Regions from separate parts of the Romboutsia lituseburensis genome, predicted to be linked through region 1. Evidence: a T-box and tRNA genes for the amino acid it is inferred to sense, from the RefSeq annotation. Region 1 holds a T-box; the other holds one or more tRNA genes.
What was found. A T-box is a leader RNA that pairs with one kind of tRNA and senses whether it is charged. The one in region 1 lies ahead of pheS (phenylalanine--tRNA ligase subunit alpha), so its partner is inferred to be a tRNA-Phe.
Positions count from the first base shown of each region.

Region 2: it has a tRNA-Phe gene. The T-box ahead of pheS (phenylalanine--tRNA ligase subunit alpha) is inferred to sense a tRNA for this amino acid. The anticodon was not compared.

Region 1 covers NZ_JANQBQ010000001.1:2,028,151-2,031,654, reverse strand. The annotation lists gene NWE74_RS09770 (potassium channel family protein) at 1-160, shown strand, start outside; gene NWE74_RS09765 (TrmH family RNA methyltransferase) at 163-960, shown strand; T-box leader at 1,013-1,244, shown strand; gene pheS (phenylalanine--tRNA ligase subunit alpha) at 1,294-2,313, shown strand; gene pheT (phenylalanine--tRNA ligase subunit beta) at 2,330-3,504, shown strand, end outside.
Region 2 covers NZ_JANQBQ010000001.1:354,214-357,717, forward strand. The annotation lists gene NWE74_RS01740 (alanine/glycine:cation symporter family protein) at 1-1,285, shown strand, start outside; tRNA gene NWE74_RS01745 (tRNA-Ser) at 1,607-1,695, shown strand; tRNA gene NWE74_RS01750 (tRNA-Phe) at 1,702-1,777, shown strand; gene NWE74_RS01755 (DUF4438 domain-containing protein) at 1,945-2,805, shown strand; gene NWE74_RS01760 (DEAD/DEAH box helicase) at 2,863-3,504, opposite strand, start outside.

The DNA of each region.
Region 1 (3,504 bases):
TGAAATAACAGTTTTAGCAATAAAGACAGGAAAAAGCATAAATGTTACTCCAGCTCCAGATGAGGAATTAAAATCTGGTAGTATTTTAGTTGTAATTGGGCAAAATGGGAAGATAAGCAGTATTGCCTCAGAAAATAAAGATTTAATTAGGAGAAAGTAGCAATGTCTATAATGATAACAGCTAAAGATAATGAAAGAGTAAAATATACAAAATCATTATTGAAAACAAAAAATAGAAATAAAGAATCAAAGTTTATAATAGAGGGATATAGAATTCTGACTCTTGCTATAGAATGTAATGCAAATTTAGAATATGTTTTTATAAATGAAGATTTTGAAAAAAAAGAAGAACATGTGAGTTTTTTAGACATATTAAAATCGAAAAATATAAAAACATATAAAACTACAAATAAGATATTTGATGACTTAATAGATACGGAAAATACGCAAGGTATTTTAGGTGTAGTTAAATTCAAGCCTAAAACTCTAGAAGAAAACTTAACTGATGAAAATAGATTTGTTCTTATATTAGATAGAATACAAGATCCTGGTAATATGGGAACCATAATAAGAACTGCAGATGCAGCGGGAGTAGATGCAATAGTGGCTTTAAAAGGGTGTGTTGATGTATACAATCCTAAAGTTATAAGATCAACTATGGGTTCAATATTTGATATGAATATAATACATACAACTCAAGATGAAGCACTAAGAGTTCTTAAATTAAAGAATTTCGATATAGTATCAAGTTATTTAGATACAAATAACTATTATAATACTGTAGAGTACAATTATAAAACAGCATTAGTTATAGGAAATGAAGCAAATGGTATAAATGAGGAACTAGTATCAAAATCAGATGTACTGGTTAAAATACCTATATACGGAAAAGCAGAATCTTTAAATGCGGCAATAAGTTCTGCAATTCTTATGTATGAAATAAAGAAATACCTAGTTTAGTATATTGTAAAAATTGTATTATGTATGGTATAATTATATGAAAAACATATTTTTACATACTATGAAAGAGAAAAGTATTTTGATTTAACTTAGCTCAGAGATAAGTACCTAGGCTGAAAGTACTTTCTAAGAATTCAAAAGAAGTTCCCTCTGGAGTATTAAAGCTGAAACTTTCAGTAGGCTTTAACGTCAAAACGCGTTAAGTTTATTCGAGGTGGTTTAATAATTTTTTATTATTAAGCTACTAGGGTGGTACCGCGAAACTATAGTCTTTCGTCCCTAGATAGGGATGAAGGGCTTTTTTTAATATAAAAAATGAAAGGGTGAAAAATAGTGCAAGAAAAATTACTTAATTTACAAGAAGCTGCTTTAAATGAAATTAAAGAAACTTCAAGTATAGAAGTTGTAGAAAGCCTAAGAGTTAAATATTTAGGTAAAAAAGGTGAAATAACAGCAATACTTAAAGAAATGGGTAAACTATCAGCTGAAGAAAGACCAGTTATAGGTCAAGTTGCTAATAAGGTGAGAGAATCTATAGAAGGAAGCATATCTTCTAAAAAAGAAGAATTAAAATCTATAGAAAAGCAAAAGAAATTAGCTGAAGAAATTATAGATGTTACTATGCCAGCTAAAGCTGTTAAAGTAGGTAAAAAACATCCAATATCTCAAATAACAGATGAAGTAAATGAAATATTTATGGGAATGGGATTCAGTATAGCAGAAGGACCAGAAGTTGAAACGGTTGAGAATAACTTTGATTCATTAAATGCTCCTAAAGACCATCCATCAAGAGATATGAGTGATACATTCTACATCAATAGTGAGTTATTACTTAGAACTCAAACTTCTCCAGTTCAAGTTAGAACTATGAAGAGTCAAGAATTACCAATAAAAATAATATCTCCAGGTAGATGTTTCAGATTTGATGCACCAGATGCTACACATTCACCAATGTTCCATCAAATAGAAGGATTAGTTGTAGGAAAAGATGTAACAATGGCTCAATTAAAAGGAACATTAAATATGTTCGTTAAAAAGTTATTCGGAGAACATACAAAAACTAAATTTAGACCCCACAACTTCCCATTCACAGAACCAAGTGCAGAAGTAGATGTTACTTGTTTCAAATGTGAAGGTGCAGGATGTTCTATGTGTAAAGGTGAAGGATGGATAGAAATATTAGGTGCAGGTATGGTACATCCAAATGTACTTAGAAATTGTGGTATAGACCCAGAAGTTTATAGCGGATTTGCATTCGGTATGGGATTAGACAGAATAACAATGCTTAAATATGAAATAGATGATATAAGATTATTATTCGAAAATGATATGAGATTTTTAGATCAATTTTAATTAGGAGGAGTTTAATATGTTAGTACCTGTAAAATGGCTTAGAGACTATGTAAATATAGATAAAGAAACACAAGAATTTGCTGATATGATGACTATGACAGGATCAAAAGTTGAAGCAGTAGAATTCTACGGAAAAGAAACAAATGGAGTTGAAGTATGTAAAATACTAGAAATAGAACAACATCCAGATGCAGATAGATTAAAAGTTACAAAGGTAGAAGTAGCAAATGGTGAAGTGCTTCAAATAGTAACGAATGCAACTAATATAAAAGTTGGAGATTATGTTCCTGTTGCTAGAATAGGCGCAGTACTTCCAGGAGACTTCAAAATAAAGAAAGGTAAGTTAAGAGGAGTATTATCAGAAGGAATGTTCTGTGGTGCAGAAGAATTAACTATACCAGATCAATATGTTGAAGATCATAAAAAAGATGGTATATATATATTAGATCATCAAGATTCATTTGAATTAGGGATGGATGTTAGAGATGTATTAGGTATCAACGATGCATTAATAGAATTTGAAATAACTTCAAACAGACCAGATTGTAGATCAATAATAGGTATAGCTAGAGAAGCTGCTGTTACTTTAGGAACAGATTTAAAATTCCCAGAGATAAAAGTTGATGGATCAAATGAAGAAATGCAATTTGAGATAGATATTCAAACTGACTTATGTAAGAGATACTGCGGTAAAGTTGTAAAAGATGTTAAAGTTGGACCATCTCCATACTGGATGCAAAGAAGACTTATAGAAGCAGGTATGAGACCTATAAATAATATAGTGGATATAACAAATTATGTTATGTTAGAACTTGGTCAACCTCTTCATGCATTTGATTTAGATGATATAAAATACAATAAAATGATAGTTAAATTAGCTCAAGAAGGTGAAAAGTTTACTACATTAGATGGTGTTGAAAGAACATTAACATCAGATATGCTAGTAATAGGAAACCAAGATAAGACATTAGACTTAGCTGGTATAATGGGTGGAGAAAACTCAGAAATAAAAGATGAAACAATATCGATATTCTTAGAAGGAGCAAGCTTTGCTAAGGAAAATATAAGAGCTACATCTAAGAAGTTAGGATTAAGAACTGAAGCATCTTCTAGATTTGAAAAAGGAATAGATGTTAATTTAACAGAAATGGCTGTAAATAGAGCTTGTCAGTTAATTGAAGAATTAGGATG
Region 2 (3,504 bases), 1.7 Mb from region 1:
TGGAGTAAGTCCATTTGCAGCATTTTTATTAAGTTCTGCAATGAGGATAGGTCCAGGTAATATAATAGGAGTTACATATGCAGTTTCAGTGGGAGGCCCAGGAGCAATATTTTGGATGTGGGTATCAGCATTCTTTGGAATGTCTGTAGCATTTTCAGAAGCTGTTCTAGCTCAACTATTTAAAGAAAAGAAAGATAAAGAATTTGTAGGTGGACTTCCGTTTTATGGAAGAAAGATGTTTGGAAATAAATATTGGGTGGGAGTACTGCTGTCTACTATATTTATAATTTATGCATTATTTAATTTACCAGGACAAACATTTAATTTATACACTTCATTAGGTGCAGTAGCAGAGCATTTAACGGGTCAAACTTATGATAGACAATCAGTTTTATATTATGCAATAGGAATAATTATAATAATTTCAGTAGCTCTTACTGTATTTGGAGGTATAAGAGGAGTTACTAGAGTAACTGATAAATTAGTTCCAGTAATGGCAATTGTTTATGTATCTATAGTTATTGTTATAGTGTGTATAAATTTCAAATTAATACCATACTTTTTTGTATCAGTATTTAAAGGAGCATTTACACCAGAAGCTATATTTGGTGGAGGATTTGGTATGTGTTTAGCACAAGGTGTTAAGAGAGGCCTAATGTCAAATGAAGCAGGTCAAGGTACAATAACTATGGCTGCTGCTATATCTGAAAATGATCATCCATGTGAGCAAGGATTTATACAGGCAATAGGAGTATTTTTAGATACTATGATAATTTGTACAATGACAGGATTTTTAATTGTCATGGCGAGTGTTTGGAATGGAGATGCTGGAGTGGTGTGGGAAGTTATAAAGGAATCTAAAATAACAGTTTATAATGCATCAGTAGCTCACTTAGTTCCTGGAGTAGGTTTAGATAATATAGTAAATGCTATTTTATCATTATGTTATGCTATGTTTGCATTTACAACATTAATAGGTCTTGTATTATTTGCAGAAATATCAGCAAACTGTATTACTAGGGATAATAAATTTATAATGATAATAAGAGGCCTTGGTGCAGTTTTATTTGTTCCATTTGGAGTCTTATCTGTTTTAGCAGGCTTAGAGTTAGGTAATGTATGGTATATATCAGATATGGTAAACATAATGGTTGTATACTCAAACGTACCTATATTAATAGTAGGAAGAAATATAATTTTAAAAACATTAAAACACTATGAAGATACAGGTGGTAAAAAATTTGTATCAAAGGATATTGGTATAGAGACAGAATACTGGAAATAGTGATTTATTTTACAATTGAAGATTATACAATTAAGTTGTATAAATAAAAAAATGATTTATATAGCTTAGTTGTATTTTTTACGTATAAGGAAATTATGATTACATTATAACTATGGATAAGTAGTTCAAATATTGATATATCAACAAACTTATAGTACGTAAAAAATGAGATTTTAAGCAACGGACGAAGTCGTTGGCGCCATGAGCGAAGCGAATTTTTTATTATATATGAAAATATTAAATTAAAAAGTAAAAAAATGTAAAAATGTATTGCATATTTAAAAATGATATGATATATTAAAAAGCGTAGTAAAAATAAACGGAGAGGTGTCCGAGTGGTTTAAGGAGCTGGTCTTGAAAACCAGTGATGCTTAACGGCACCGTGGGTTCGAATCCCACCCTCTCCGCCATATTTTGCCCAGATAGCTCAGTCGGTAGAGCAGGGGACTGAAAATCCCCGTGTCGGTGGTTCGATTCCGCCTCTGGGCACCAGTTAAGTACCTATTTATGTAGGTACTTTTTTTATGCATTAAATTGTAATTCTTAAAATATGATATTTTAGAAAAAATATAGAATTAATTGATTATAGATATAAACTATAATACAATGAATTTTAAGGAAGATATTGTATTATAGTTTAAAGTTAAAGGAGTATAGTTATGTTAAAAACAAATAAAGATAAGGTTGTAAAATGGTCTGTTCAAGGAAAAATACATCATCCAGTAGGGGGAAATTATAGAATAAGTAATGATGGAAAACCTATGATATTACCAGCAACAGGTGGAATATCATATAACGTTTCAATTGGAGATAGCGTATTTAACTGGGCAGGAGATCATGTAGAACCAGGGGTATCTATAAGAAATGAAAATAATTCTGAAAATGCAGCTTTAATGACATTTTCATGTATAGGAAATGAAGCTAAAATAGTTTCAGGAGATGCTAAAGGCAAAAAGGGATATGTTACAGGTATGCATGGAGGAATAGACCATGTACTAATACATTTTGAAAAAGATATCATAGAAGAGTTAGCTATAGACGATAAAATAATGATAAAAGCATATGGTCAAGGCTTAAGTTTACCAGAATTTGAAAATGTTCATGTAATGAATATAGATCCTGATTTATTTGAAAATCTAAATATAAAAGAAGAAGATTCAAAATTAAAAGTACATGTAGTTGCAAAAGTTCCTCCGTATTTAATGGGATCAGGTATTGGATCAAAAAGTGCGGCAACAGATGGTGATTATGATATAATGACTGCTGATATGGAAGAAATAAAGAGATTAGGTCTTGATAAACTTAAATTTGGAGACATAGTATTACTACAAGATTGCGATAATACTTATGGTGTTGGATTTTTAAAAGGATCTGTAAGCATAGGTGTTGTAGTTCATAGTGATTGTGTAAAATCAGGTCATGGACCAGGTGTAACAGTTATAATGACAAGCAAAGAAAGTGTGATAGAAGGAGTAATTGATGAAAGTGCAAATATAGGAAATTACATGAAAATGAATTAAAATAAAAGGGATACTTAGAATAAAGTAAGTATCCTTTTTTATATGTATAGGCTAAATTTATTTTTTTATTATATTTTTATTATTAGACTTTAAGTTCTTGTTTTTAAAGTCAGTTTTTTTCTTAGCTTTATTTTGGTGATTCGTAGAATCTACTAATTTACCCTCTTTTAGTTCTTTAGGTTTTATATTTATATTAAATTCTTTTTTATAAGTTCTTATAGTAGATAGATTTTGATTAGTAACAATAGATATAGCATCTCCTTTTCTGTTACCTCTAGCAGTTCTACCACATCTGTGTACATATTCATTTTTACTCATAGGGAAATCAAGGTTAAATACATGAGTTATATCTACTATATCTAATCCTCTTGCAGATAAGTCTGAAGAAACTAATATTTTTGCTTTACCTATCTTAAATGCATTTAAAGCATTTTTTCTATCTTCCTTAGTCATTCTACCAAATATACCAACAGCCTTGTAGTTATGATAATTTAACTTATCAGTTACAACTTCTATACTATCTTCATCATTAACAAATATAATAGCTCTTTTTGGATTAGTAGCTGATATAGATTTTCTAAGTAAAGTGAATTTCTCTCTTCGATCTCCGTATAAGTACATATGGTTTATATTAGGATTTATAGTCGATTCATCTTTAGTTTTTAATACTTCTGGTTCTTTCATTATAGATTCGCATAT